Regions from separate parts of the Pantoea deleyi genome, predicted to be linked through region 3. Evidence: predicted binding sites of a transcription regulator. Region 3 holds the regulator's gene; each other region holds the start of a gene.
What was found. Region 3 encodes PhoB, which activates phosphate uptake and scavenging genes when phosphate is short. Its sites were predicted from a motif close to CTGTCATAAAACTGNCNNAT; they were not measured.

Region 1 (10,372 bases), 1.7 Mb from region 3:
TCCAGGATCTCCAGCTCTACCAGCCCCGTAACCATGATGCGTACCACTTCATCATTCACTTCACGGATGCTAACGCCAGGCCGGAACAGCTCAAGCGAGCGCTTCAGGGAGGCCAGAACGATGTCATAGATAGCGCGCTGGGCCGGGCTGAACCTGCCGTTCACCGGGAAGGTTCGGGTGATGTCGCCCGCATAGCCCTGGAACTCGCAGCCCGCGTCGATCAGCACCAGCTCGCCGTCGCGCATCTCACTTTCGTTTTCGGTGTAGTGCAGAATGCAGCCGTTTTCGCCCGCGCCCACGATGGTGTTATAGGAGGGATAACGTGCGCCGTGACGGGTAAATTCGTGATGGATTTCCCCTTCGAGCTGATACTCAAACATGCCCGGCTGACAGGCCTGCATCGCGCGGGTGTGCGCCAGCGCGGTGATCTCCCCGGCACGGCGAAGCAGCGCGATCTCATCCTCATCTTTGAACAGGCGCATCTCATGCACCCACGGACGCCAGTCCGTCACGGTGGCTGGCGCACTGAGATTCTGGCGGAAACCGCGGCGCAGCTTATCCAGCGCGCCGGAGACCAGCGTATCCGCGTAGGCGTATTCGCCCTGCGCGTGGTAGATCACATCCAGGCCGTTGAGCAGCAGGTGAAGCTGTTCGCCGATGTCGTTCCAGGGTAAAGCGCGATCGACGCCCAGTTTTTCCGGCGCCGCCTGCTGGCCCAGCCTGCGGCCAGACCAGATTTCTGCGTTGGGATCGCGTACCCGGTTAAACAGCACGCTGTGGTTATGATTCGCATCGCTTTTAATCAATACCAGCAGCGCCTGCGGTTCATTGAACCCGGTGAAATACCAGAAATCGCTACTCTGGCGGAACGGATACTCGCTGTCGTTACTGCGCGTTACTTCGGGCGCAGCAAAAATTAACGCTGCGCTTCCTGGCGCCATCTTCGCCAGCAGTGCCTGACGGCGCTGCAGGAATCGTTCCAGTGAAATCATCTCTGCACTCCCTGTAAACTGACCGGTTAAACGTGTTGTCCTGAAATTAGTGTAGCGTCGGCTTCTGAACTTCTGGCGCAGTGGGCTGCGGACGGGTGAAGGTGTCGTGACACAACAGTGCCGCCACGCGCACATATTCGATCACCTCTTCCAGCGACTGCTCCAGCTCTTCCTGGTCTTCATCTTCTTCATAACCGAGCTGCGCAATCGTGCGCAGATCGTCGATAGCCTCGCCGGTTTCACCGGTGACTTTATCCAGTTTAGGCTGTGTTACGCCCAGGCCGAGCAGAAAATGGTTAACCCAGCCGGCCAGCGCATCGGCGCGGTCAAAGACGGTGATATCGTCGTCAGCGGGCAGAAGCAGCTGAAACAGGAAACCCTCCTCTTCCAGCGTGGTCGCCGTGTGCTCGTGCAGCGCCGCCAGCGGCACGGCAAGAGTGTGTGAAAACGCCATGCCTTCGTTAGCCAGATCGTGTACCAGCGTCTTCCAGCTGGTGTCCTGGTTACCGCCGCAGAGGATGCCGCTCAGCAGACCATGCATTTCTGCTGGTGTCATTCCCACACCCTGCTGGGAGAGTACGGCGGCAAGCGCGTTGTAATCGGGGGTTGCGTTCTGTAAGGACATAAGTTTTCATCGTCGTTGGCAGAATAAGTTCGTGTTATGCTACCACTAGCTGCCTCAAGGTTTCCAGAAAAGGGGTTGTATCTTATTTCGTGGGTCTATATAGTTGCCCGCCTCCCAAGCCATTGACTGCTAAGGGAGTTGCGAGCGAAGGAATCAGTCAGGAAGGTGGCATGTCTGCACAACCGGTAGATTTACAAATTTTTGGTCGTTCGTTGAGAGTGAATTGTCCGCCAGAGCAGCAAGATGCGCTCAATAGCGCGGCTGAAGATCTCAATCAACGGTTGCAAGATCTGAAAGTTCGCACTAGAGTCACAAATACAGAACAACTGGTGTTCATTGCCGCGTTAAACGTCTGCCACGAGCTGGCGCAGGAGAAAGTGAAAACGCGCGATTATGCTGCTAATATGGAACAGCGCATCCGTATGTTGCAGCAGACGATTGAACAGGCACTGGTTGAGCAGGTCCGCATCTCCGAACGTGAAGGTGCGAAGTTCGAATAAAACTTCATGGTTGCGCCACGTCAGGCAACGGTGAGGTAAATTTTCTCTGAGATGTTTGCAAGTGGGCCAGTCCCCTGAGCCGATATTTCGAAAAAACAGAATGTGACGCTCTGTAACCTGTGTGCATGCTCGGTTCGTCCGAGAAGCCTGATGGTTACGACGGCATGTTCACCTTGAACCAAGGGTTCAAGGGTTACAGCCTACGGCGGCATCTCGGAGATCTCCCTTCTTTTCGTCCTGCTTTTTTCCCCCGACCGACATGTTATAGTGGCTGCTCAGCGACTTATCCGGCGGGGAAATCATGTCAGAACCTTCCATGACACAACGTCAGGCGATTCGTCAGCAGGTCCGCCACCTGCGGCGTGCTCTGACCGATGAGCAGCAGGCTCAGGCGGCGGAACAGCTCGCTGAACTCGCCCTGAACTTTGCGCCCCTCTCGGCGGCTGACACCGTTGCGCTGTTCCTCTCCGTCGATGGCGAACTCAATACCCGGCCACTGATCGCCCGGCTCTGGCACCTGAAGAAGACGGTCTGCCTGCCGGTGTTACACCCTTTCTCTCCCGGTCATTTACTGTTTTTACGCTATACGCCCGATACCCCGTTGATAACGAACAGGCTGGGCATCCCGGAACCGCCGTTGGATATCCGGCAGCTGATCACGCTGGATCAGCTGGATCTGATGCTGGTACCGCTGGTTGCATTCGATCGCCACGGGCAGCGGCTGGGGATGGGCGGCGGCTTCTACGATCGCACGCTGCAGCAGTGGCGGCAGCATGGCTTTCTGCCTGTGGGTGTGGCGCACGACTGTCAGCAGGTGGAGGGTTTGCCGGTGGCAGAATGGGATGTGCCTCTGCCCGCTATTATCACGCCGTCAACGCTCTGGCAGTGGGAGTAGCAGCGCCCTTTTCAGGTGGCTGAAAACCCGATCGGGCAGCAGTGAAGCGTGCAGTACGAAGGGAACAGGCTCAGCCGCAAAGCAGCCTGAGCCTGACGTTGCTGACGACATGAAGTGGCGCGACCTGGCGCCACCTCCTGCCTGAACGGCTTAGTAAAGCAGGCGGGCGCGGATGGTGCCCGGAATGGCCTTCATCAGCTGCAGGGCTTTGTCCGCCACTTCCGGCTCCGCATCGATGTCGATCACCACATACCCCATAAATGGCGACGTCTGCAGATACTGCGCGGCAATGTTGATGCCCTGCTCCGCAAAAATCTGGTTGATGGCCGTCAGCACGCCCGGACGGTTCTCGTGGATGTGCAGCAGACGACTGGCGCTGATACCGTGGATCGGCAGCGACACCTCCGGGAAATTTACCGCCGACAGGGTTGAGCCGTTGTCGGAGTATTTCGCCAGCTTGCCCGCCACTTCAATCCCGATGTTCTCCTGCGCTTCTTCCGTCGAGCCGCCAATGTGCGGGGTCAGGATCACGTTATCGAACTCGCTCAGCGGAGAGATGAAAGGATCGCTGTTAGTCGCCGGCTCGACCGGGAAGACGTCGATGGCTGCGCCACCTACCTGCTTGCTGGCCAGCGCGTCGCACAGCGCCGGGATATCGACCACTGTACCGCGTGAGGCGTTAATCAGCAGTGCACCTGGCTTCATCTGTGCCAGCTGCTCTGCACCAATCATATCCTGCGTGGAGAGCGTTTCCGGTACGTGCAGGCTGACAACATCGCTCATGTTAAGCAGATCGGCCAGATGACGAACCTGGGTGGCGTTACCCAGCGGCAGCTTGTTTTCAATGTCGTAGAAGAAGACGTGCATCCCCAGGCTTTCCGCCAGCACGCCGAGCTGCATACCGATGTGACCGTAACCGATGATACCCAGCTTCTTACCGCGTGCTTCAAACGACCCTTTGGCATTCTTGTTCCAGATGCCACGGTGAGCTTTCGCGTTCGCTTCCGGGATGCCGCGCAGCATCAGCAGCATTTCACCAATCACCAGTTCCGCTACCGAGCGGGTATTGGAGAACGGCGCGTTGAATACCGGGATCCCGCGGCTGGCCGCAGCGTCCAGATCTACCTGGTTGGTACCAATACAGAAACACCCTACGGCGACCAGCTTTTCAGCTGCGGCAAAAATCTCTTCAGTAAGCTGGGAGCGGGAACGGATACCAATGAAATGCGCATCGCGGATCGATGCTTTTAATGCGTCGGAGTCCAGTGCGCCCTTGTGGAATTCGATGTTGGTGTAGCCTGCTGCCCGCAGGTTATCCAGCGCACTCTGATGGACACCTTCCACCAGCAGGAACTTAATCTTATCTTTTTCCAGTGATACCTTTGCCATTTCCCGATCCTATTCAGCGTTCAATGAGGACTACCATAAGCCAGCCTTCTGTCAAAATATCAAAAAAATCGCGTCCGGCAATACAAACGATTGCCCGCAGGCCAGCACGGCAACGGCTGACGGCAGCACATTGCCGGACAAAATCATGAGGTGGGCGTTGAAGAGAGAACGAACCCGCTGCGGATGACGGTTATGTGACATAAGTCACCAAATTTCATCCAGGCGAGAAAAGATGATTTGCAGGCAGAAATAACCGGCGCCGGAATGACGCCGGCCAGATCATCTTTTGATGGTTTTCACCCCATCCGGTCCGCCAATCAGCGCAATATCGGCACCGCGCGCGGCAAAAAGGCCGACGGTCACTACACCCGGCAGCGCATTGATGGTTTTTTCCAGTTCGACCGGGTCGAGAATGCGCAGATTATGCACGTCGAGAATAATGTTGCCGTTGTCGGTGACCACGTTCTGACGATACTCCGGCAGGCCGCCCATTTTCACCAGCTCACGCGCCACATAGCTGCGCGCCATCGGGATGACCTCAACCGGCAGCGGAAAACGGCCCAGGATATCCACCTCTTTAGAGGCGTCTGCGATGCAGATAAAGGTCTGCGCCACCGCGGCCACGATTTTCTCCCGCGTCAGAGCCGCCCCGCCGCCTTTGATCATCTGCATCTGTGGGTTGATCTCATCCGCGCCATCAACATAGACCGAAAGCTGGTCAACCTCGTTCAGATCAAACACCTGAATGCCCAGGCTTTTCAGCTTCTGGGTTGAGGCATCGGAGCTGGAGACGGCGCCGTCGATCTGATGTCTGACCGTGGCAAGCGCATCGATAAAGTGGGACGCGGTCGATCCGGTGCCTACGCCAACAATGGTGCCTGGCTGCACGTACTCAAGTGCAGCCCAGCCAACGGCTTTTTTCAGTTCATCCTGGGTCATGGTATGTTTAAAACCTGTGCGACAACGAAGTGCGCGTAGTATAAAACAAGGCTTGCTGAAAATGCGCGGCTGACCGACGTGGATTTATCGGTTTGGAAGCCAGCCCACAAAAACAAGTGAGCCATCACCGGTGACACTTCTGTGGCATAGTGACGTCCACCCTGAAGGAGAGAAAACAAGAATGAAACGCCCGGATTATCGAACGCTTCAGGCGCTGGATTCAGTGATCCGCGAACGCGGGTTTGAGCGTGCCGCACAGAAACTGTGTATCACCCAGTCGGCGGTGTCACAGCGCATCAAGCAGCTGGAGAACCTGTTTGGTCAGCCGCTGCTGGTGCGTACCGTGCCGCCACGCCCCACCGAGCAGGGGCAGAAACTGCTGGCGTTACTGCACCAGGTGGAGCTGCTGGAAGAGGAGTGGCTGGGCGATGAGAACAGTGGCACCACGCCGCTGCTGCTGTCGCTGGCGGTCAACGCCGACAGTCTGGCGACCTGGCTGCTGCCTGCGCTGAAGGATGTGCTGGCAGATTCGCCGGTACGCCTGAACCTGCAGGTCGAAGATGAAACCCGCACGCAGGAGCGCCTGCGTCGCGGTGAAGTGGTGGGCGCGGTCAGTATCCAGCCGCAGCCTCTGCCCAGTTGCCTGGTCGATCAGCTTGGCGCGCTCGACTACCTGTTCGTGGCGTCACGCGACTTCGCCGATCGTTTCTTCCCCAACGGTGTCACCCGCTCTGCCCTGCTGAAGGCGCCTGCGGTGGCGTTTGACCACCTTGACGATATGCATCAGGCCTTTCTGCAGCAGAACTTTGACCTGTCACCCGGCAGCGTGCCCTGCCACATCGTGAACTCCTCGGAGGCCTTTGTGCAGATGGCGCGACAGGGTTCGACCTGCTGTATGATCCCGCATCTGCAGATTGAGCGTGAACTGGCGAGCGGAGAGTTAATCGATCTGACGCCAGGCCTCTATCAGCGCCGGATGCTCTACTGGCACCGGTTTGCGCCTGAAAGCCGGTTGATGCGTCGGGTGACCGATGCGCTGATTGCGCATGGACATCGGGTGCTGCGGCAGGATGAGGTCGCCGCCTGAAACAAAAACGGGGCATCCGCCCCGTTTTTTTATTGTGCCGCGTTGGGCTTGATCTCAAACACCACATCGACCTGGTCGTCAAAGTTGATGCTCTGCTGATCGTAGGTCTCCTGCGCAGAGGTCTCTGGCGCCGCCGCTGCTTTATACATACGGTTCATCGGCATAGGCTGATAGTTAGCCACCTGATAGCGGATGCTGTAGATCGGGCCCAGCTTCGCGTTGAATCCTTCCGCCAGCTGAGAGGCCTGCCGGGTCGCATTCTGAATCGCCGCTTTACGCGCCTGCTCTTTATAGCTCTCCGGGTTAGCCACGCCTAACTCGACGCTGCGAACCTCGTTCAGACCGGACTTCAGCGCCCCATCCAGCAGATCGTTCAGCTTATCCAGCTGACGCAGCGTGACCTGCACCTGACGGACGGCACGGTAGCCTTTCAGCACCGATTTTCCCTCTTTGGTGTAGTCATACTCAGGCTGGGTGCTCAGGTTAGCGGCATCGATATCTTTCTTCTCAATGCCGTTTTTCTGAAGAAAATCGAAATATTGTGCAACCCGGCTGTCCGCCTGCTTTTTCGCATCCGCGGCGTCTTTGGATGAGACGTTCACCACGATAGAGAGCGTGGCGATATCGGGACGGGCATCGACTGTTGCCTTGCCTGAGGTCACCACGTGGGGCCCGTTTGGTAACTCATCAGCCTGTACGCCAGGCAGTGCCCCGGCGCTCATGATTGCGGCCAGAGCCAATGCTTTCAGTTTCATGAAAGTCCTCCTTGAAAAGGTCATTTTGACGGCTTCTAACCGGCGAAGCCCAGCAGCGCATCGGTATGCGCCATGCTTTGAGTGGTCATTATGGCAAAAGTTCGCCCGTCATGCGGCAATTACCGGCACGGATCCCGGAGTGGGATCAAAAACCGGCGATGCCCTGACGGGCCAGCTGCAGCGCAATAAACCACATGACCGCGCCGACCAGCAGATTAATGATGCGCTGTGCTTTCACCGTGCGCAGTCGTGGAGAGAGCCACGCCGCCAGCAGCGCCAGACCGAAGAACCACAGAACCGATGCGCTGATGGTTCCCAGCGCGAACCACTGACGCGCCGTGGCGGTCGGCAGCTGACCGCCCAGGCTGCCCAGCACCACGAAAGTATCCAGGTAGACGTGCGGATTGAGCCAGGTGACCGCCAGCAGCGTCGCGATAATCCGCCCGCGGCCCGGCTTTAACGGCTCACCCTCCGCCAGATCGGCGTCGCCGCGAAAAGCACTGCGCAGCGCGCCCCAGCCATACCACAGCAGAAAGGCGACGCCCGCCCAGGTGATCGCCATCAGCAGCAGCGGCGACTGGTTCAGCAGTGCGCTGCCGCCAAAGATACCGCCGCAGATCAGCAGGATATCGCTCAGCGAGCAGAGCGCCGCCGTCATCAGATGATACTGGCGCTTCACGCCCTGGTTCATCACAAACGCGTTCTGCGGACCCAGCGGCAGGATCAGCGCAGCACCCAGGGCAAGCCCCTGAAAATAGAGAGATAACACGGGATAACTTCCTCACAGGATCGAATGCGATGAAGTATAAAGAGAGAGGATAATAAGCGGAAATTGAAAGATTTAATCTGCGATTAGCAGAATTAATGGGCGACCGCAGCCGCCCAGAAAAGATTACTGCGGCTGTGCCCCGGCCGAAGCAGCCTCCGGCTGACGGTTGGTGTGCAGATGCACATCCATCTGCGGATAAGGAATGCCGATGCCTTTCTCATCCAGCGCCCGCTTGAAGTTCTTCATCAGGTCCCAGTAGACATTCTGCAGGTCTCCGCTGTTGCTCCAGCAGCGCACCACGAAGTTCAGGGAGGAAGCGGCCAGCTCGTTCAGGCCGATCTGGATACCTTTATCTTTCAGTACGCGGCTATCGGCTTCGACAACCTGCTGCAGTAAGGCGATTACTTCATCCACGTCCGCATCATAGGCGACGCCAATGATAAATTCATTGCGGCGAACCGGTTCGCGCGAGAAGTTGACGATGTTGCCACTGATGATCTTGCCGTTAGGCACCACCACGATTTTGCCATCTGCGGTACGCAGCGTGGTGGAGAAGATCTGCACCTGCAGGACGGTGCCCATGACGCCACCCAGATCGACAAACTCGCCGGTCCGGAACGGACGGAAGGTCACCAGCAGCACACCGGCCGCCAGGTTTGAGAGCGATCCCTGCAGCGCCAGACCCACGGCCAGACCAGCGGCACCCAGCACGGCGATCACCGAGGCGGTCTGGACGCCAATGCGTCCCAGCGCGGCGATCAGCGTAAAGGCGATCACGCCGTAGCGCACCAGTGCAGAGAGGAAATCCGCGACCGTCGCGTCGATGTGACGGGCGCGCAGCAGGCGATTGACGGTGTTAGAGATAATACGGGCGATGATCATCCCGACGATAAGAATGGCGATGGCCGCAACGATATTGACGGCGTAGCTGAGGATCAGCGCCTGATTCCGTATCAGCCAGTTGCCCGCGTTATTGATGCCGTCGACGACGTGTAACTCTTCCATTAATAAGCCCTGTTGTTAGATTCCCATCGGGGAATGACAAAACTGCCAGATGTAATCCGACACCCTGTGAACAAGGGTAATCAATTATCCGTTGAAGTGCCAAATCCCCCCGGCTTCCGGCGCGTTTAACGCATAAAAAAAGGCCCTTTCGGGCCTTTTTTGTACGGTAACGGTTATCCGTTACAGAACGTCGACAGCGTTAAGCTCTTTGAAAGCCTGCTCCAGACGCACGACCATTGAGGACTGGGCAGAACGCAGCCAGACGCGCGGGTCGTAGTATTTTTTGTTTGGCTTGTCGTCGCCTTCCGGGTTACCCAGCTGCGACTGCAGATAGCCTTCGTTCTTTTTGTAGTACTGCAGAATGCCGTCCCAGGTTGCCCACTGGGTGTCGGTATCGATGTTCATCTTGATCACGCCGTAGCTGATAGACTCTTCGATTTCTGCTGCTGAAGAACCGGAACCACCGTGGAAAACGAAGTCCAGCGCGTTGTGCGGCAGGCCATGTTTTTCACACACGAATTTCTGTGAATCGCGCAGGATGGTCGGGGTCAGTTTTACGTTGCCTGGCTTGTAAACGCCGTGAACGTTGCCGAAGGAGGCCGCAATGGTGAAGCGCGGGCTGATCGCATGCAGTTTTTCGTACGCGTAGTTCACATCTTCTGGCTGGGTGTAGAGCGCTGACGCGTCCATGTGGCTGTTATCCACGCCATCTTCTTCACCACCGGTGCAGCCCAGTTCGATCTCCAGGGTCATGTCCAGTTTGGCCATGCGCGCCAGGTACTTGCTGCTGATTTCGATGTTCTCTTCCAGAGACTCTTCTGACAGGTCGATCATGTGAGATGAGAAGAGGGGTTTACCATTTTTCTGGAAGTACTCTTCACCCGCGTCCAGCAGACCGTCGATCCACGGCAGCAGTTTCTTGGCGCAGTGGTCGGTGTGCAGGATTACCGGCACGCCATACTGCTCTGCCATCAGGTGAACATGGTGTGCACCGGCGATAGCACCGAAGATAGCCGCGCCCTGTGGCTTGTCAGTTTTGAAGCCTTTACCCGCGATAAAGGCCGCACCACCGTTAGAGAACTGGATGATGATTGGCGCTTTCACTTTCGCTGCGGCTTCAAGCGCCGCATTGATGGAGTCGGTGCCGACGCAGTTGACGGCTGGCAGTGCGAATTTGTTCTCTTTTGCAACTTTGAAGATCTTCTGTACGTCATCACCAGTGACAACGCCGGGTTTTACGAAATCAAAAATTTTAGACATGATTGTGTCCTGTTTCGTGACCGTTGTTCCCCTTGAGGAACGTCGATTTAAACGCCCAGTCGGGCAAGACTTCAGGCGATGCCGTCAGACATCGCCCCCAAAGGATTACTGCTTCGCACGCTCTTCCAGCATGGCAACGGCTGGCAGTTTTTTGCC
Region 2 (10,372 bases), 320 kb from region 3:
CCGCTGGACACGGTGGCGCAGCCTGCCGGCAGCCTGAAAAAACTGTTTATGAACAACCGGCTGCGGGTACTGGTCAACACTGCGCTGGCCGCCCACCAGCTGGTCAGCCCGGATGTCGCTCTGCGCCTGCGCGCGGCCCGGCAGTTGCAAAATGAGGGGATGGCGGACCAGCTCCCCCTGCTGGAACAGCGGCTGGCCGCCGAGCCGGACAGTCGGGTCCACGCCGCGTTAGCGCTGGCGCTGGCGAATCTGCAGCTGGCCGATCGCGAGCCGATGGTGCGTCTGCGGGCGGTTCAGCAGCTGGGTGAGTCCGGCGATCCCAATACTCAGGCCAGCCTGCAGCGTCTGACTCAGGCCGCGAACGAGCCGGATCCCACGGTGCGGGCGGCGGCGGCGCAGAGCCTGCAACAGATTCAGAAGCGGCTGATGTGGGGCGATCTGCTGGGGCAGGCCTTCAGCGGCCTGTCGCTCGGGTCGATTCTGCTGCTGGCCGCGCTGGGCCTGGCGATCACCTACGGTCTGCTTGGGGTGATTAACATGGCGCACGGTGAAATGCTGATGCTCGGCGCGTATGCCACCTGGTGGGTGCAGGGTCTGTTTCAGCAGTTCGCGCCGCACTATTTAGCCTGGTATCCGCTGCTGGCGCTGCCGGTCGCCTTTCTGGTCACCGCCGCCATCGGCATGGCGCTGGAGCGCACGGTGATCCGCCATCTCTATGGCCGTCCGCTGGAGACACTGCTCGCCACCTGGGGGATCAGCCTGATGCTGATCCAGCTGGTCCGGGTACTGTTCGGCGCACAGAACCTGGAGGTGGCGAATCCGGCGTGGCTCTCGGGCGGCCTGACGCTGCTGCCTAACCTGGTGCTGCCGTGGAACCGTATCGCGGTGATCCTGTTTGTGGTGTTTGTGCTGGCGCTCACCTGGCTGCTGCTGAACCGCACCCGCCTGGGCATGAACGTCCGGGCCGTAACCCAGAACCGTGCGATGGCGGAGTGCTGCGGCGTACCGACCGGCCGCGTCGATATGCTGGCGTTTGGCCTCGGCTCCGGTATCGCCGGGCTGGGTGGCGTGGCGCTGTCCCAGCTCGGCAATGTCGGGCCGGAGCTGGGCCAGGGCTACATCATCGACTCGTTTCTGGTGGTGGTGCTGGGTGGCGTTGGCCAGCTGGCGGGCACCGTGGTCGCGGCGTTCAGCCTGGGCATTCTCAACAAAGTGCTGGAGCCGCAGATGGGCGCCGTGCTGGGCAAGATCCTGATTCTGATGATCATCGTGCTGTTTATTCAGAAACGCCCGCAGGGCCTGTTTGCGGTTAAAGGAAGGGTGACTGACTGATGACGCAACCCATGACGCTTCGCGTGGCGCGTACCGCGCCGCGCCTGACACTCAGCCTCGGCCTGCTGGTCGCGCTGGCGCTGCTGCTGATGCCGTTTCTGGCGCTGCTGCCCGCCACGCATCCGCTGGCCCTCTCGACCTATACCCTGACGCTGGTCGGCAAAATCCTCTGCTATGCGGTGGTCGCGGTGGCGCTGGATCTGGTGTGGGGATACGCCGGTCTGCTGTCGCTGGGGCACGGCCTGTTTTTCGCCCTGGGCGGCTATGCCATGGGCATGTACCTGATGCGCCAGGCCGCGGGTGAGGGTTTACCCGCCTTTATGTCCTTTCTCTCCTGGCATGAGCTGCCCTGGTTCTGGACCGGCACCCAGTACTTCGCCTGGGCGCTCTGCCTGAGCATGCTGGTGCCGGGCCTGCTGGCCTGGCTGTTTGGCTTCTTCGCTTTTCGCTCAAAAATCAAAGGCGTCTACTTCTCCATCATCACCCAGGCGCTGACCTACGCCGGTATGCTGCTGTTCTTCCGCAACGAAACCGGGTTTGGCGGCAACAACGGGTTTACCGGCTTTACCACCCTGCTCGGCTTTTCCGTCACGGCGACGGGCACCCGTATCGGGCTGTTCGTTGCCACGGTGCTGCTGCTGCTGCTGAGCCTGGCGATCGGCTTTGCCCTGGCGCGCAGCAAGTTTGGCCGGGTGCTGACCGCGGTGCGGGATGCGGAGAATCGCCTGATGTTCTGCGGATACGATCCGCGCGGCTTTAAGCTGTTTGTCTGGACGCTCTCCGCTGTGCTGTGCGGCCTGGCCGGGGCGCTTTATGTGCCGCAGGTCGGCATTATCAATCCGGGAGAAATGTCACCGGCTAACTCGATCGAAGCCGCCATCTGGGTGGCGCTGGGCGGACGCGGCACGCTGATTGGCCCGCTGCTGGGGGCGGCGATTGTCAACGGCGCACGCAGCATCTTCACCGTGGCCTTCCCGGAGTACTGGCTGTTCTTTCTGGGTCTGATGTTCATTCTGGTGACGCTGTTTCTGCCCTCTGGCGTCATTGGCCTGCTGCGCCGGAGGAAACCATGAGTGATGCCCTGTTTACCCAGCCCCAGCGGGCGGATCGTCATCGGCTGCAGCGCGATCCGGTGCTGCAGCTGGAGAAGATCAACGTCTCGTTCGAGGGCTTTCGCGCGCTCACCGATCTGTCGCTGCAGATCGGCATCGGTGAACTCCGCTGCGTGATCGGCCCCAACGGCGCGGGCAAAACCACGCTGATGGATGTGATTACCGGCAAAACCCGACCCGATTCGGGCCGGGTGATCTATGACCAGAACAGCGATCTGACCCGTCTTTCGCCGGTGGAGATCGCCCGCGCCGGTATCGGCCGCAAGTTTCAGAAGCCCACGGTGTTTGAGGCGTTAACGGTCACTGAGAATCTGGAGATCGCGCTTAAAACCGATAAATCGGTCTGGGCCAGCCTGCGCGCCCGCCTCAACAGCGAACAGCGTGATCGCATTGATGAAGTGCTGAAACTGCTGCGGCTGGGCGCTGAACGCCAGCGCCGGGCGGGCCTGCTGTCGCACGGCCAGAAGCAGTTTCTGGAGATCGGGATGCTGCTGGTGCAGGAGCCGCATCTGCTGCTGCTGGATGAGCCTGCGGCGGGCATGACCGACGCCGAGACGGACTACACCGCCGAGCTGTTCCGCAGCCTGGCGGGCAAACACTCGCTGATGGTGGTGGAGCATGACATGGGTTTTGTGGAGACCATCGCCGACCATGTCACGGTGCTGCATCAGGGTCAGGTGCTGGCAGAAGGGTCGTTGCGCGAGGTGCAGGCCAACGAGCAGGTTATCGACGTTTATCTGGGGCGCTGAGATGTTACAGGTTACTGAACTGAATCAATATTATGGCGGCAGTCATATTCTGCGCGGCCTGTCGTTTGAGGTAAAAATTGGTGAGATCACCTGCCTGCTGGGACGCAACGGCGTGGGGAAAACCACGCTGCTCAGGTGCCTGATGGGGCTGATCCCGGCGAAGTCAGGGGATATCTACTGGCAGCAGCAGCGGATCACTGGCCGTAAACCTCATCAGCGCGTGCAGGCGGGCATCGCCTATGTGCCACAGGGCCGCGAAATTTTTCCGCATCTGACGGTGGAGGAGAATCTGCTGATGGGGCTCTCCCGTTTTCCGGCGGCGCAGGCGCGCGAGGTGCCGGAGGAGATCTATCAGCTCTTTCCGGTGCTGCTGGCGATGAAGTCACGTCGCGGCGGCGATCTTTCGGGCGGTCAGCAACAGCAACTGGCGATCGGCCGGGCGCTGGCCTGTCGTCCTCAGCTGCTGATCCTGGATGAACCCACAGAGGGGATCCAGCCCTCCGTGATCAAAGAGATCGGCGCAGTGATCCGCCAGCTGGCGCAGCGCGGGGATATGGCGATCCTGCTGGTCGAGCAGTTTTACGATTTCGCCGCCGAGCTGGCGGACAGCTATCTGGTGATGTCGCGCGGGGAGATCGTGCAGCGTGGCCGCGGCGACACCATGGAAGCAGAGGGTGTGCGCGGCCTCGTGGCGATTTAACCGGCGATCAGAGCAGACCCGTTTCGACGGAGAAGTGGCGCTGTTCGCCCGGTTTCAGGGTGATCAGCGTACCTGCCTGCTGTGCCGCCAGAAAGCCTTCCGGCCGGCAGGTGGCGGGCAGAATATAGGCCGCCACCTGCTGATCGGGATTATGCAGCAGCCAGCGGGTGGCGTGCGGGAACTGCGCGGTGGAGAAGCGCGTCATCAGCGCGTAGCCCTGTGGCGCATGCAGCTCAAACTGCACCTCATCGCCATACTGCGGCAGATCGTCCGCGAAAAAGACGATCTCCGGATCGCAGAGCTGCGGCTGATCAAGCTGCTGCAGGGCCAGCGGATCGCGCGCCAGCCGATCCGTGTAGTCGCGCCAGGCAGGCGTTGGCCGCAGATGCGCCGGGATCGACTGGCGCAGCTGAAAGGCCCGATCGGGGATCGACTGCCTGAAGCGCCCCTGATCGATCCACGCGCTGTTGATGTGACACATGTACTGCAACGGCATCGGCGCACCGGCCAGATTGGTGACCGTCATGTCGATCGTCAGCCGCGGGCGATCGGCCTGAAGACGAACGGCCGGTGCTGCCAGATAGTGATGACCAAAGCCTTTAACATAGTCATACTCCCCTTCCAGCGACAGCGTCTGCTCCTCCAGCACCAGCCAGGCGCTGTCCATGCGGGCGCAGGCCATCTCGCCGTGCAGCGGATGATCGTCCTCTGGCGCAGGACAGCCGTTCGCCAGCAATCCCGAGTGAAACGCAAAACAGCCATAGGTATCGATGATCGAACGGGCTGGCAGCGGCTGCCTGAAACTGTGGCCCATCGTCAGGTTATGCCCGTCGAACGCGACCTCCCAGATCATCTGCCCGAGAAACGGCAGCACGGTTACGCTGCCGCGACGGTTATGGAGGCGCACCGCCTCAATACCTGACGGATAGCGAAACAGCTCGACCCGGAACGCCTCGCTCTCCAGTAGCGTCGACGGCGTGGGTTGAAACTGGTCACGCGTCAGGGGTAAACGGGTTTTCATGGCAACTCCTCCACCAGACGCCCGCCTGCAACCGGCTGCTTTTTATGACGCAGCTCGCCATAGAAATAGAAGCCGACCCAGGCGAAGCAGAGCAGCGACACGCCAAACGCCAGCTGCATCGATCCCAGGGAGTCAGAGACCAGCCCCTGCAGCGCCGGAACGAAGGCGGCGCCCACAATCGCCATCACGATAAACGCACCCGCGACCTCGGTATATCTGTTGTCTACCGTCGCCAGCGTGCCTGCGTAAATGGTGGCCCAGCAGGGGCCAAACAGCACGCTGACAAACACGGCGGCGTACACGGCGGTGAAGTCCGGCACCAGCATCACATAGGCCAGCGTCAGCACGCCCAGCACGGAATAGGCAATCAGCACCTTCTCGGCCCGGAAACGGGTCATCAGGAAATTCGCCACGAACTTGCCGATAAAGAAGCAGATGAAGCTGTAGATCATAAAGTTAGAGGCGTGACGTTCATTGGCCGCGCCCAGCGTCAGCGCCAGACGAATCGTAAATGACCAGACCGCCACCTGCATGCCAACATAGAGAAACTGGGTCACGATCCCGCGTTTAAAGTGGCGATTGCTGGCCAGATAGCGGAAGGTCTCACCCAGTGACGGGCGCGATTTCGCGTGGCTGTCCGGCTTGCAGTGCGGATAGCGGGTGAACATAAACAGCAGCATCACGACCACCAGCACCATTACCAGATACTTGTACGGCTCCAGCGTGTGTTCCAGCATGGTCAGCCGGAACGCATGTACCTGCTCCGCCGTCATGCCCGCCATCTGGCTCTCCAGGCTGCCGCCATCCTGAAACACCAGATATTTGCCCAGCACAATCCCCATCAGCGCACCAACCGGATAGAAGGTCTGGCTGACGTTGAGCCGCAGCGTGGCGTGATCACGATGACCAATCATCGAACTGTAGGTATTGGCCGCGGTTTCCAGAAAGCTCAGGCCAATGGCGATGGCAAAAATCGCCGCCAGGAACATGGTGTAGGTCGCCATGTGCGACGCCGGATAAAAGGCGATGCAGCCTGCAATGTAGAGCGCCAGGCCGATCATAATCGCCATCTTGTAGCTGGTCTTGCGGATCACCAGCGAGGCCGGGATCGCAATCAGAAAATAGCCGCCATAGAAGGCGCTCTGCACCAGCGCACTGGCGAAGTCGCTGAGGGCAAAGACGCTTTTAAACTGGGTGATCAGAATATCGTTGAGACTCGCCGCACAGCCCCATAGCGGAAAGAGGCATGACAGCAGGATGAACTGAAACAGCGGCGTTTTATTCAGATAGCCATCAGATTGCTGAACTATTTTCTGTTGCATAGCAGAACCTCAGTTACGGTTGAGAAAACGCTGGAAAGCCGCTGTGTCAGGGTAAGCACGCTGGGTGCCACGCCCGGTGACGCTGCAGGCAGCATAGGCAGACGCCTGCGTCATGGCCGCGGCCACATCGCCGGTTTCGGTCAGCAGAACCGCAAAGCAGCCGATAAAGGCATCGCCCGCGCCGCTGGTGTCCACCGCCTGAACCGGCGTGGCGGCCACACGATGTACCCGATCGCCGCTCATCCAGACCGATCCCCGGCTGCCCAGGGTGATAATCAGATTTTTGAGTCCACGCTTCAGCAGCGACTGACCGGCACGCATCACCTCTTCATCGCTGCTGACCGGCAGGCCGGTCAGGATCTCCAGCTCGGTTTCATTGGGCATGAAGAAGTCACATTTGCAGGCATAGTCGATGTCCAGCGTCGCGACGGCCGGAGCCGGATTGAGGATCACCCGAATCTCATGCTGGCGGGCAAAATCGATGGCGTAGTAGACCGTTTCCAGCGGGATCTCGAGCTGCAGGATAATCAGCGTGCAGGCTTTCAGGGCTTCTGCCGCGTCGTCGATATCTGCCGGCTTCAGTTGCTGGTTGGCGCCTTTGATAATCAGAATGCGGTTCTGCGACTGGTCATCAACAAAAATGGGCGCCACGCCGCTGGAGGTTCCTGAGGCGGTGGTCACAAAGCGCGTGTCGACCCCCTGCTGTTGCAGATTCGCCACAGTGCTGGGCGCGAAGAGATCGTCACCGACCTTGCTGACCATCATCACGCGGCCGCCCATTTTCGCCGCCGCAACCGCCTGATTTGCGCCTTTGCCGCCGCAGCCGATGGCAAAGTCGGGGGCTTCGAGGGTTTCGCCCGCTTTCGGCAGGCTGTTGGTATAAGTAATCAGATCGACCATGTTTGAGCCGATCACCGCGATTGTCATAACGGTTTCTCCCGGATGTGTTGCCAGCTTAAATGTTAATAAATTAACAATAACCTTTCTTAAAGGTTAAATATGTGACAAAAACCACATCCTGAAGCGGCAGGCGACCCGACCTTTCGGCGATAAACGGGCAAGGGAGTGTTACTATTATAACAAGATAACATCACCGTCCATGCGGGCGAGACTTATCTCCCCGCCTGTATGCGGTCGTGGTGTGACACGACGCTGACCGCGCAGCGCAGGTTTGCGGCCCTTACGGATTGCGGGTAAGATTGATTGCCAGCCTGGCGGATGAGACGCAACTCATTCAAATCTGTGAGGTTTGTCGCGATATAACGCCGGTTACGGCGTCCTTGTTCCGCACTGCAGGATAGGTAACAGAGAGATGACCATGGAAACCCGGCGCGACGAACGCATTCACAAGCTGACGCAGGCGCTGAAACGCACCGATAAACTGCATCTGAAAGATGCGGCTCAGCTGCTGGGCGTCTCAGAGATGACGGTGCGGCGCGACTTAACCGAACCGGCTTCCAGTATCGTTCTGCTGGGCGGCTATATCGTCAGCGATCCGAAAAGTCACGCCAGCCACTATTTTGTCAGCGATCAGCATGGGCAGAATGCCGCCCGAAAACAGCGGCTGGCCCAGGCTGCGGCGAGCCTGATCGTGGAGAACGATACGGTCTTTTTTGACTGCGGCACCACCCTGCCCTACATCGTGGATGCGATCCCCGATACCCTCGCGTTTACCGCCATCTGCTGCGCCATGAACACCTTTCTGACGCTGAAAGAGAAACCGGCCTGCAACGTGATCCTCAGCGGCGGTGAATTTCACGCTGACAATGCCCTGTTTACGCCGATTGGCGTGCACACCATCCTGGATGATCTCTGTCCGACGCTGGCCTTTATCTCTGCCGCAGGCATCGACAAAGATCAGGGCGCGACCTGCTACAACACCAATGAGCTGATGATGAAGCATCACGCCATGCTGCGCGCCCGGAAGTCGGTGCTGGTGGCTGACAGCAGCAAATATGGCAAGGTGCTGCCCGCCCGTATCGCCGAGCTGCAGCGTTTTGATCTGCTGGTCAGCGACAGCGCGCCCGATCAGGCATTGCAACACTGGCTGACGCAGCAGGCGATACCGCTGCGCCTGCCCTGATCCCCGCCTCTGCCGCCTGTCCGCCAGGCGGTGATGAAATCAGACGCTGACGCTCTGCGCCGTCCGCCATTCCCTTCGCGGGGTAATATTCGCCGCCCCCCGGCTGGGATTAGACGGTGAAAAAGGCTAAACTTCGACATCATTCCAACGACCAACAGACCCAGAGGCTCAAACCAACGTGGCTCAATTCGTCTATAGCATGCATCGCGTCGGCAAAGTGGTTCCGCCGAAGCGTCATATCCTGAAAAACATCTCGCTCAGCTTCTTCCCAGGCGCAAAAATCGGCGTCCTCGGTCTGAACGGTGCGGGTAAATCTACCCTGCTGCGCATCATGGCCGGCATCGATAAAGATATCGAAGGGGAAGCGCGTCCACAGCCCGGCATCAAGATTGGCTACCTGCCGCAGGAGCCGCAGCTGAACCTTGAACACACCGTGCGTGAGTCGGTGGAAGAGGCGATGTCCGAAGTGGTTGGCGCCCTGAAACGCCTCGACGAAGTCTACGCCCTGTACGCCGAAGAGGATGCAGACTTCGACAAGCTGGCCGCTGAACAGGGTCGTCTGGAAGAGATTATCCAGGCGCACGACGGTCACAACCTGAATACGCAGCTGGAACGTGCGGCCGATGCGCTGCGTCTGCCAGACTGGGACGCGAAAATCGCGAACCTGTCCGGTGGTGAACGCCGCCGCGTTGCCCTCTGCCGCCTGCTGCTGGAAAAACCAGACATGCTGCTGCTGGACGAACCGACCAACCACCTGGACGCCGAGTCTGTCGCCTGGCTGGAGCGCTTCCTGCATGACTTCGAAGGCACCGTCGTGGCGATTACGCACGACCGTTACTTCCTGGATAACGTGGCGGGCTGGATTCTGGAGCTGGACCGCGGCGAAGGCATTCCGTGGGAAGGCAACTACTCCTCCTGGCTGGAGCAGAAAGATGCGCGTCTGGCACAGGAAGCCTCTACCGAAGCCGCTCGCCGTAAGTCGATCGAGAAAGAGCTGGAGTGGGTGCGTCAGGGGACCAAAGGCCGTCAGTCTAAAGGCAAAGCCCGTCTGGCACGCTTCGAAGAGCTGAACAACACGGACTACCAGAAGCGTAACGAAACCAACGAACTGTTCATTCCGCCAGGTGCCCGTCTGGGTGACAAAGTGCTGGAAGTCAGCAACCTGCGTAAATCGTACGGCGATCGTGTGCTGATTGATGACCTCTCCTTCTCCGTGCCGAAGGGTGCGATTGTCGGGATCATCGGTCCGAACGGCGCGGGTAAATCGACGCTGTTCCGTATGATGTCCGGTCAGGAACAGCCTGATTCCGGCAGCATCGTGCTGGGTGAAACCGTGAAGCTGGCCTCCGTCGATCAGTTCCGTGACAGCATGGATAACGCCAAAACCGTATGGGAAGAGGTTTCCGGCGGTCAGGACATCATGCGTATCGGTAACACCGAGATGCCAAGCCGCGCCTATGTCGGCCGCTTCAACTTCAAAGGCGTCGATCAGGGTAAGCGCGTCGGTGAACTGTCGGGCGGTGAACGCGGTCGTCTGCACCTGGCGAAACTGCTGCAGGTAGGCGGCAACATGCTGCTTCTCGATGAGCCAACCAACGACCTGGACATCGAAACCCTGCGCGCGCTGGAAAACGCCCTGCTGGAGTTCCCGGGCTGTGCCATGGTGATCTCGCATGACCGCTGGTTCCTGGACCGTATCGCGACTCACATTCTGGATTATCAGGATGAGGGTAAAATTGAATTCTTCGAAGGTAACTTTACCGAATATGAAGAGTACAAGAAGCGTACCCTCGGCGCAGACGCGCTGGAGCCGAAGCGCATCAAGTACAAGCGTATGACGAAGTAAGCGTGTCAGAGGGAGGCTCCGGTCTCCCTCTTCCGCTTTTCATTCTGTTCGCTACAGAGGTCTGAATCTGATGAAAAAAACAGCCAGGGCATCAACATCGAAAAAAGCAGAAGCGATTTTTGAGGCGACGAAAGTGGCTAACTTTGCCGCCAGTTCGCGCCTTGAGGGAATCTATATCTCTGCTGACAGTAAATTATTAACGCTGGA
Region 3 (10,372 bases):
ATGCGCGTTTTATGGCTGACCAGATCGGACAGCGCCAGCGCCAGTGCCAGGCTGACCAGGAAACTCTCGCCACCCGACAGCGTGCGGGTATCGCGCGCCGCATCTGCCTGCCAGGTATCGACCACGTCCAGCTCCAGCTGATCCTGAGCCCGGCGCTGCAGCAGATAGCGGCCGTGCAGCCGGTCGAGCTGGCGGTTCGCCAGCGCCACCAGGTGATCCAGCGTCAGTCCCTGAGCGAAACGCCGGAACTTATCGCCGCTGGCGGAGCCAATCAGGTCGTTGAGCAGGCTCCACTGCGCCAGCGTCGCCCCCTCCTGTTCGATCTGCGTCATCAGGCTCTGCTGTCGGGCGCGCAGGCTGGCATCGCTGTTTAGCTGCTGCTGAATCTGCCCCTGCTGACTGGCGTTGTCGCGCAGGGCCAGCCGCAGCTGCTCCAGCTGATCTGCCAGCCCCACGGCCGACGCCGGCAGCGCGGCGGGCCTGGCCTGCTGATGGGCCGCCAGCCGCTGCTCCAGATCCGCCAGGCGGGCCTGCTGCTGCTGACATTGCTGGTCGAGCTGCTGCAGCTGCTGACGCAGTTGCCGGGCCGTCTGCTCATCCAGCAGCGCCGCGCGCAGGTGCTCTTCATCCGCGAAACCGGCGTCCGCCAGGGCCTGACGCAGCGCGGTGTCCGCCTCTGACCGTTTGTGGCTGAGGCTCTGCCGCTGCGCTTCCAGCGCCGAGCACTCACCCTGCAGGCGACTGACCTCCGCCTGAGCCTGCTGCAGGGCATTCAGCTGCTGCGCCAGCTGGTCATCGCACTGCTGAACCCGCGCCTGCATCTGCTGACGCGCGTGCGCGACGTCGCGAGCGCCAAACAGCGTCTGGCGCTGCTGCCGCATTTCGCTGAGCTGCGTCTGACTCTGCTGCTGCTGTTCCAGACGGGCGGCGAGCTGCTGCTGTTCCTGCGCTGCCTGCTGCTGCAGGGCGGCGAGCTGGGTTTCTCCCTTAAGCAGCTGCGGCTGCAGGTTAGCGAGCAGTTGCTCACTTTCCTGCCAGCGCTGCCAGCGACTCTGCTGCGTCGCCAGCCACGCGTCACGATCGGCGGCGGCGGGCAGGGTCAGATCGTGGGCGCTGAACTGCTGCGCCAGGCGGCTCTGCAGCGCCTGCCACGCCTGCTGCTCCTGCTGCTGCCGCTGTTGCAGCGCCTCCAGCGACTGCTGCAGGCTGGCCAGCGACTGCTGAGCGAGCTGTTCCGCCTGCTGATGCTGCTGCCAGGCCTGCGCCTGCTGCAGGTAGTGATCTTTCGCGGCCTGCCGCGCCTGTTCTGCGGCCTCCTGCGCCTGGCGCTGCTGCTCAAGCTGGCTTTCCCGTTCGCTCTGCTGCTGCTGCCACGCGGCCAGCGCCTCGCTATCGGCAATCGGGAAGGTGAGTGCCAGCTCACTGCTCAGCGCCTGCCATTGCTGCTCAAGCCGGTCGAGCTGCTGCTGCGTCTGCGCGATCTCTTCACGCAGGGTCTGCTGCTGCAGCGCGGACTGTTTCAGCTGCTCCCCTCTGGTGGTGCCCGCTTCGCGCAGCGCCTCGGTCTGCTGCTGCAGCGCCGCCCGACGCTGCTGGTTAGCACTTACTTCCAGCGAACGGTAGGCGTCCACCGCGGGATGTGTACAGGAGCCGCAGAGCGGACAGGGCTGATCGGCGGTGAGGCGGGCGCGGTAATCGCTGAGGTCGGCGATCTGCTGCTCCAGCGCACAGATTTTTTCGACATCGTCCAGCTGCTGCTTTTCACGTTTCCACGTCTCGCGCAGGGTCTGCAGCTCCGCCTCGCTCTGCTGATGTGCTTTTTCCAGCGCGCTCAGGCGCTGCTGACGCTGACCGAGCTGCTGGTGCAGCGGCTGCCACTGCGTGGCGAGCAGCAGCAGTTGCTGATGCGCCGGACGGTTATGCTGCAGCTGGCTCAGCGCCGCGCGCAGCGCTGCCGGCGGATGCTGCTCCTGAAGCGAAGTCAGTACTTGCTCCGCCTGCGACAGCGCCGCGCGAGCCTGCTGTTCCGCCTGCTGACGCGGCAGCGCCTGCTCAGCCTGCTGCTGTTGCTGCGCCTGCTGCGCGGCGATCTGCCGTTGCTGCTGTTCCGCCTGCTGTGCCAGGCCCGCCAGCGTCGTCTCACGCTGAGCCAGCAGCGCAAAGTTCTCCTGCCAGACGGGCAGGGAGGCACCCCACTGCGCCAGATCGGCCAGCTGCCGTTGTAACTGCTGCTGTTCAGCCAGCGCCTGCTGCCACCCGGCGACCTGGCGCGTCTGCGCCGTCAGGGCGAGCTGCGTCTGGTCCAGATGCTGCTGCTGGCGGCTGTTCTCCTGCTGCTGTTCTGAGAGCTGCTGCTGGCGTGTCGCAATCTGCTGATCCAGCGGCAGCACCTGGTCTGTCAGCAGACGCTCCTGCTGCTGCTGGTCCTGCAGCGCCTGCTGACGGGCGGTCTGGATGGCGGTGTAGTGCTGCTGATGCTGCTGCTGTTGCTGCTGCGCCTGCCCGGCGGCGGCCGTGAGCTGCTGACAGCGGCTGTCCGCCTGCTGCTGATCGGCGTGCAGCGTGTCGCGCTGCTGCAGGATGCCGCGCAGTTTTTCTGCCGGTTCGCTGCGGGCCAGCCGCTGGCGGTCACCCTCTGCCGCCTGCGAGGCGGCCTGTGCCTGCTGAACCGCGGCCTCCGCCTGCTCACGTTCCTGCTCAAGCTGCTGCGTCTGCTGCAGCCACTGCTGCTGCTGTTGCGCCTGCTGATAGTCTGTGCTGAGCCGCTGTTCGGCGTCGGTCAGATCGGCGAGCTGCTGCTGCAGCGCCGCACGCGCCTCGTCATCCAGCAGGGCCATCGCGCCCGCCTGACTGCGCAGCAGATCCAGCTGGGTCTTCGCCTCTTTGTGGCGCTCATAGATCGCGGTGGAGATCAGGCCGTAGATCTCCGTGCCGGTCAGCTCCTCCAGCAGTTCGGCGCGTTCGCTGGCCTTTGCGTTGAGAAAGGCGGCGAACTGCCCCTGAGAGAGCATCATCGAGCGGGTAAAACGCTCAAAATCGAGCCCGGAGAGGGTTTCGATCAGCTTAAGCTTGTCGCCAACCTTATCGGCGACAATCACGTTGTCGGCGCAGCGCGCCAGCTCCACGCGCGGGGCCTGCAGCTTGCCGTCGGCGGTGCCGCGTGCGCGGTTCTGGCTCCAGAAGGCGCGCCAGGCCTCGCCTTTAATTTCGAACTCCACTTCGGCCAGGCATTCCGCGCAGTCGCGGGTCATCAGCGCATTCTGGCTCTGGGATATCGCCCCCAGGCGCGGCGTCTGGTGATAGAGCGCCAGACAGATGGCGTCGAGCAGGGTAGTTTTACCGGCCCCGGTGGCACCGGTAATGGCGAACAGGCCGTTGCTGGCAAAGGGTTCGGCACGGAAGTCGATGAACCATTCACCGCGCAGGGCATTGAGGTTTTTAAACCGGAGCGTGAGGATCTTCATTGGGTCTCTTCCATGGCGGCCAGCGTCTGGCGGAACAGGGTGGTCATCTCGTCAATCTGCGTCTCATCCAGCGCCTCATCCAGCGCCAGGCGGCGGGCGAAGACCTCCTCCACCTTCAGCTCGTTCAGGGTTTCATTATCGAGCCGCGCCAGGCTCTGCTGACGCTGTTCCCGGCTGCGGCGAAGCAGCAGAACCTCCACCGGCAGCGCGGCGGTCAGGCTCTCAACCTGCCGCTGCAGGTCGCTGAGGTACTCCTGGGTGGTGACCTCGATGTCGAGCCAGGTGGGCTTCGCCTGCGCAACCGGACTGAGGGCGTTGAGCTGATCGGCGATCTGCGCCAGCGATCCTTTCAGCATTCGCATCGGCTGCGTCTGCGGCACCACCAGCGGCGTGACAGATTGCAGGCCGCTGGCCGCCAGCGCCACCAGGAAGACGCTCTTTTCGCTGCCCAGTTCATCAAAACTCAGCGGGATCGGCGAGCCGCTGTAGCGGATATGCTCGCTGCCCGCGACGCGCTGGGCGCGATGGATATGGCCCAGCGCAATATAGTCAGCCGCCGGGAAGGCGCTGGCGGGGAAGGCGTCCAGCGTGCCGATATAGATGTCGCGCACTGAATCGCTCTGGCTGACGCCGACGGTGGTGAGATGGCCGGTCGCGATGATCGGCAGCGCATGGCCCAGCGCCTGCGCGGCGGCGAAACGCTGTTGATAGTGCTCGGCGATCGCCTCCAGCAGCGAGGTCTGCTTGTCACGTCCCGACTGGCCCGCCCGGCTGCGCAGGATGTCGCGCGGACGCAGGTAGGGAATGGCGCAGAGCAGCGCGCCCGGTTCGCCCTGGCGGGTCGTGAGCAGCAGCACGTCGTCGTTCTCCTGCGGTGTGGCGATCACCCGCGTATTAAGGCAGGCCAGCAGTTCACGCGACTCGTTCAGCGTGGCAACGGAGTCGTGGTTGCCGGCCAGCACGATCAGCTGGCAGCCCGTAGGCTGCAGCGCCACCACAAAGCGGTTGAACATCTCGCGGGCATAGCTGGGTGGCGTTCCGGTGTCGAAGAGATCGCCCGCAATAATCAGCGCATCCACCTGATGCTGTTCAATCTGGATCAGCAGCCAGTCGAGAAACGCCTGATGTTCCGCCGCCCGGCTTTTGTTGTAGAAGAACTGCCCCAGATGCCAGTCCCCAGTATGAATAATGCGCATGATGAGTCCCTGCCGTTGTGATTCGCCCGGCGATTATACGGGCTCTGCGGCCAAAGCAAAAAAATGTCGTGGCCCTGTCATAAATGATTACCCACGAGGTTACAGGCAGGTTATGTTTTTCATAAAAGTGTCACAAATCTGACGCATAATGGCGCCGCGAATCTCAGTGACAGCCGTCATAATCTGCAGGAGTAATAATGGCTAAGCGCATTCTGGTTGTGGAGGATGAAGCCCCCATCCGCGAAATGTTGTGTTTTGTTCTGGAGCAGAACGACTATCAGCCGATTGAGGCGGAAGATTATGACAGCGCCGTGGGCAAGCTGATTGAACCCTGGCCCGACCTGATTTTACTGGACTGGATGTTACCCGGCGGCAGCGGCATTCAGTTTATCAAACACCTGAAACGCGAAGCGATGACGCGCGATATTCCGGTGATGATGCTGACCGCGCGCGGTGAAGAGGAAGATCGGGTTCGCGGGCTGGAAGTCGGCGCCGATGATTACATCACCAAGCCATTTTCGCCGAAAGAGCTGATGGCGCGGATCAAGGCGGTGATGCGGCGTATTTCGCCGATGGCCGTGGAAGAGGTGATTGAGATGCAGGGGCTGAGTCTGGATCCCTCCTCGCATCGCGTGATGTCCGAAACCACGCCGCTGGAGATGGGCCCTACCGAATATAAGCTGCTGCACTTCTTTATGACTCACCCGGAACGGGTTTACAGCCGCGAACAGCTGCTCAACCACGTCTGGGGCACCAATGTCTATGTGGAAGATCGCACGGTCGATGTCCACATTCGCCGTTTACGTAAAGCGCTGGAAGTCTCCGGCCACGATCGCATGGTACAAACCGTTCGTGGAACAGGGTATCGTTTCTCTGCCCGCTACTGAACGGAGTTTTCACCGTGCTGGAACGCCTCTCCTGGAAGAGATTACTTGCAGAACTGCTGCTGGCCTGCCTGCCGGGGCTGCTGCTGGGCCTGCTGTTCGGCGGCCTGGCCTGGTGGCTGTTGCTGAGCGTGCTGGCGGTACTGTTGTGGCACTTTCACAATCTGATGCGGCTGTCGCACTGGCTGTGGCTTGACCGCACCATGACCCCACCCACCGGGCGCGCCAGCTGGGAACCGCTGTTTTATGGCCTCTATCAGATGCAGCTGCGAAACCGGCGGCGGCGGCGTGAACTGGGTAATCTGATCAAGCGGTTCCGCAGCGGGGCCGAATCGCTGCCGGATGCGGTGATCCTGACCACCGAAGAGGGAACGATTTTCTGGTGCAACGGGCTGGCGCAGCAGCATCTTGGCCTGCGCTGGCCGGAAGATAATGGCCAGAATATCCTCAATCTCCTGCGCTATCCGGAGTTCTCCCGCTATCTCCGTCAGCGCGATTTTGACAAGCCGCTGACGCTGGTGCTCAACAACAAACTGCACATGGAATTTCGCGTGATGCCTTACAGCGAAGGACAGTGGCTGCTGGTGGCGCGCGATGTCACGCAGATGCACCAGCTGGAGGGCGCGCGCCGCAACTTCTTTGCCAACGTCAGCCATGAGCTGCGCACACCGCTCACGGTGCTGCAGGGCTATCTGGAGATGATGAACGATTCGGTGATGAGCGAACCTTCGCGCAGCAAAGCGCTGCACACCATGTCGGAGCAGACGCGGCGGATGGACAGTCTGGTTAAGCAGCTGCTGACGCTGTCGCGCATTGAGGCCGCGCCAGCCATCGATCTCAAAGAGAAGGTGGATGTGCCGGTGATGCTGAAACTGCTGCAGCATGAGGCGGCGACGCTGAGCGGCGGGCGGCACGAGATCCATTTCCATACCGATCCCCATCTTAAGGTGTTCGGCAACGATGAGCAGTTGCGCAGCGCCATCTCCAATCTGGTTTACAACGCCGTCAATCACACGCCAGCGGGCACGCGGATCGACATCAGCTGGCTGCGCAGCAAGCAGGGGGCGACTCTGCGGGTGTGCGACAACGGGCCGGGCATCGCGCCGGAGCATATTCCGCGCCTGACCGAGCGTTTCTATCGCGTCGATAAAGCGCGCTCCCGGGCCACCGGCGGCAGCGGGCTGGGGCTGGCGATTGTGAAACATGCGCTGAGCCACCATAACGCGCGGCTCGACATCACCAGTGTGCCGCACAGCGAGACCTGTTTTACCTTTACGCTGCCAGCGAGGTTGATTGTCAGCGGCGTGATGCAGGAGAATGCCGTACATTAATCGCCGCCGGATCTTGCTGATGCGCCTCCTTCTTTTACTGTTCATGACACTGCTGCCGGGCCTGGCGATCGCCCAGCCCGGCCCGCTCGCCGGTAACCTCAGCAGCGTGGGCTCCGATACGCTCGGCTATCTGATGACGCTGTGGAGCGAAGATTTCAGCCGTCAGGTGCCGGGCGTTAACGTGCAGGTGCAGGCCTCCGGCTCTTCGACCGCCCCGACCGCGCTGGCGGCGGGGGCGGCGCAGCTGGGGCCGATGAGCCGCCCGATGCAGGCCGATGAACGCCAGGCCTTCGAGGCGCGCTACGGCTATCCGCCGCTGGCCGTACCGGTGGCGATGGATGCGCTGGTGGTGGTGGTCAATCAGCGCAACCCGCTGCAGCAGATTGCGCCGCGTCAGCTCGACGCCATCTTCTCGGTGACCCGCCTGTGCGGCGCACGCGATGTGCCGCTGCGCTGGGGCGATCTCGGCCTGACCGGGGCGCAGTGGCGCAGCCGCCCGATTCAGCGCTATGGCCGCAACTCCGCCTCCGGCACCTGGGGATTTTTCAAGCAGCAGGCGCTGTGCCGGGGCGATTTCCGCAGCGACGTCGCGGAGTTTCCTGGCTCGGCCGCGGTGGTGCAGGCCGTCGCCGGCAATCCACGCAGCATTGGCTACGCCAGTTTCGGCTTTCACCTCAGCGGCGTAAAAATGCTGGCGGTGAGCAGCGATCAGGGACAGGCGATCGTTCCGGATGCCGACGCCATCCGCAGCGGCCGTTACCCCTGGGCGCGTCCGCTCTACCTCTACGTCAATAAAGCGCCCGGTAAACCGCTGCCGCCGCTGGTGGCGGCCTTTCTGCAGCAGGTGCTCTCGGTGCAGGGACAGCGGCGCGTCAGCGAGGCCGGTTATCTGCCGCTGTCGGAAAGTCAGATCGCTCAGGCGCAGGCCTCCCTGAAATAACCCCGAACATGAATTAATTTCATCATCGCTGAATTTTCTTCAGTTGCAGCGGCGTCCCGTGCGTGCCACTCTGTGCGCAGACATTTAGCCATCCAGATGGCTATTTATATCAGAATGCAACTATTTCCTGCCGTCATTACCGGCAGGCGAGAAAGGAGTGATCATGCAAAGAGAAACCGCCCCGTTCCGTGCCGACACCGTCGGCAGCTTCCTGCGACCTGCCGCCATCAAACAGGCGCGCGAACAGTTTGCCGCCGGTGAGATCGCTGCCGCTGCGCTGCGTGAGGTCGAAGATGCGGCGATCCGCGATGTGGTCGCGAAACAGCGTGAAAACGGCCTGAAGGTGGTCACGGATGGCGAGTTTCGTCGCGGCTGGTGGCACTTCGACTTCTTCTATGGCCTGCAGGGCGTTGAGCGTTATGAGGCGGAGCAGGGCATTCAGTTTAATGGCGTGCAGACCAAAGCGCACGGCGTGAAAGTGGTCGGCAAGCTGGGCTTCCCGGCGGATCACCCGATGCTCGACCATTTCCGCTTCCTGCAGAGCATTGCCGGCGATGCGGTGCCGAAGATGACCATTCCCAGCCCCAGCGTGCTGCACTTCCGTGGCGGCCGCAAAGTCATCGACGCGGAGGTTTATCCGGACCTGGCCGACTACTTCAGCGATCTGGCGCAGACCTACAAAGCGGCCATCAGAGCGTTTTATGACGCGGGCTGCCGCTATCTGCAGCTGGACGACACCGTCTGGGCTTACCTCTGTTCTGAGGATCAGAAGCGCGATATCCGGGCGCGCGGCGACGATCCGGAGCAGCTGGCGCAGACGTATGCTCAGGTGCTGAATACCGCGCTGGAAGATAAGCCTGCCGACCTGACCGTGGGCCTGCATGTCTGTCGCGGCAATTTCCGCTCCACGTGGATTTCAGAGGGGGGCTACGGACCGGTGGCGGAGATCCTGTTCGGCCGCGTCAACGTGGATGCGTTCTTCCTGGAGTATGACAACGCCCGCTCCGGCGGCTTCGAGCCACTGCAGTTTATCAGGCCCGGCCATCAGCAGGTGGTACTGGGGCTGATCACCACCAAGGTGGGTGAACTGGAGGATCCGGCGCAGGTGAAAATCCGGCTGGAGGAGGCGGCGCAGTATGTCAGTCTGGATCAGATCTGCCTCAGCCCGCAGTGCGGTTTTGCCTCGACGGAGGAGGGCAACAGCCTGAGCGAAGCCGAGCAGTGGCAGAAGATCCGTTTAGTAGTCGATATCGCGAAACAGGTCTGGTAGGGCTGTAACGTTGTGCAGACAGGCGCGTAAAACGCGCCTTTTGTGTATCTGAACGGGAGTTTATGCGGGGATTTCTCACGCCCTGGCGACTTTCCAGGCACATCATCTGGTGTGCCTGCTGCAAAAATTAACGCTATCCTCTGCCTTTTGGAAAAATGGCGGGATAACCTTCTGGTTTTCCGATCCCGTATTGCCTTTCACCGCTATAAACGTTTTACTTAGCGCCGTTGTCGAATCACCCCTCTGTAACCAGAATAACAGCAGATTAAACCACCTGCGCGCCAGCCCGTGACGGACACCGTGCTCTGCCCGTGTCAGTCGTCGCGGTTCAGACGCAGCGAGGGGGACAACACAAACTCAACTTCCACCGCAACATCAGTGACAGGCCGTATGACACATCGTTTAACTTCGAAGGACATTCTCGCGCTGGGCTTTATGACATTTGCCCTGTTCGTTGGCGCGGGTAACATCATTTTCCCGCCTATGGTTGGTATTCAGTCTGGTGAACACGTCTGGACTGCCGCAATAGGCTTCCTGCTGACCGCTGTCGGCCTGCCCGTTATGACCGTGATCGCGCTGGCCCGTGTGGGCGGCGGCGTGGATGCGCTCAGCACCCCGATTGGCAAAGTGGCGGGCATCGTGCTGGCGACCGTCTGCTATCTGGCTGTTGGGCCGCTGTTTGCCACCCCGCGCACCGCGACGGTCTCTTTTGAGATGGGGATCGCCCCGCTGACCGGTGAAGGCCCGCTGCCGCTGTTTATCTACAGCCTGATCTACTTCGTGCTGGTCATTGGCGTGTCGCTCTATCCCGGCAAACTGCTGGATACCGTGGGCCATTTCCTGGCACCGCTGAAAATTATCGCCCTGACCGTGCTCGGTGTGGCCGCGCTGCTCTGGCCGGCAGGCGGAACCATTACGGCGACCGCCGACTATCAGCGCGCGGCCTTCTCCAGCGGTTTCGTTAATGGTTATCTGACCATGGATACCCTGGGCGCCCTGGTCTTCGGCATCGTGATTGTGAACGCGGCCCGCTCCCGTGGCGTGGAAAATGCGGCGCTGCTGACCCGCTATACCGTGCTGGCGGGCCTGATCGCCGGTCTGGGCCTGACGCTGGTCTACCTCTGCCTGTTCAAACTGGGGGCAGGCAGTGGCGCGCTGGTGGATCAAAACGCCAACGGCGCCGCGATCCTGCATGCCTATGTTCAGCACACCTTTGGTGATATGGGCAGCTTCTTCCTGGCCGCGCTGATCTTCGTCGCCTGTATGGTGACCGCTGTGGGCCTGACC

Region 1: the regulator PhoB is predicted to act here: its motif matches at 4,583-4,602, upstream of serA (phosphoglycerate dehydrogenase).
Region 2: the regulator PhoB is predicted to act here: its motif matches at 7,365-7,384, upstream of rbsK (ribokinase).

What each region holds. Positions count from the first base shown of each region.
Region 1 is NZ_CP071405.1:781,009-791,380, reverse strand. It holds gene pepP (Xaa-Pro aminopeptidase) at 1-992, opposite strand, end outside; gene J1C59_RS03860 (YecA/YgfB family protein) at 1,039-1,617, opposite strand; gene zapA (cell division protein ZapA) at 1,788-2,117, shown strand; RNA gene ssrS (6S RNA) at 2,158-2,341, shown strand; gene J1C59_RS03845 (5-formyltetrahydrofolate cyclo-ligase) at 2,419-3,012, shown strand; gene serA (phosphoglycerate dehydrogenase) at 3,163-4,401, opposite strand; gene rpiA (ribose-5-phosphate isomerase RpiA) at 4,681-5,340, opposite strand; gene J1C59_RS03830 (LysR family transcriptional regulator ArgP) at 5,522-6,427, shown strand; gene J1C59_RS03825 (oxidative stress defense protein) at 6,457-7,182, opposite strand; gene argO (arginine exporter ArgO) at 7,328-7,951, opposite strand; gene mscS (small-conductance mechanosensitive channel MscS) at 8,075-8,956, opposite strand; gene fbaA (class II fructose-bisphosphate aldolase) at 9,137-10,216, opposite strand; gene pgk (phosphoglycerate kinase) at 10,322-10,372, opposite strand, start outside.
Region 2 is NZ_CP071405.1:3,343,120-3,353,491, forward strand. It holds gene urtB (urea ABC transporter permease subunit UrtB) at 1-1,332, shown strand, start outside; gene urtC (urea ABC transporter permease subunit UrtC) at 1,332-2,405, shown strand; gene urtD (urea ABC transporter ATP-binding protein UrtD) at 2,402-3,193, shown strand; gene urtE (urea ABC transporter ATP-binding subunit UrtE) at 3,195-3,893, shown strand; gene J1C59_RS15810 (aldose 1-epimerase family protein) at 3,901-4,914, opposite strand; gene fucP (L-fucose:H+ symporter permease) at 4,911-6,236, opposite strand; gene rbsK (ribokinase) at 6,246-7,163, opposite strand; gene deoR (DNA-binding transcriptional repressor DeoR) at 7,555-8,319, shown strand; gene ettA (energy-dependent translational throttle protein EttA) at 8,498-10,165, shown strand; gene J1C59_RS15835 (YhfG family protein) at 10,236-10,372, shown strand, end outside.
Region 3 is NZ_CP071405.1:3,024,891-3,035,262, reverse strand. It holds gene J1C59_RS14385 (AAA family ATPase) at 1-3,464, opposite strand, end outside; gene sbcD (exonuclease subunit SbcD) at 3,461-4,660, opposite strand; gene phoB (phosphate response regulator transcription factor PhoB) at 4,858-5,547, shown strand; gene phoR (phosphate regulon sensor histidine kinase PhoR) at 5,562-6,875, shown strand; gene J1C59_RS14365 (PstS family phosphate ABC transporter substrate-binding protein) at 6,895-7,815, shown strand; gene J1C59_RS14360 (cobalamin-independent methionine synthase II family protein) at 7,979-9,085, shown strand; gene brnQ (branched-chain amino acid transporter carrier protein BrnQ) at 9,476-10,372, shown strand, end outside.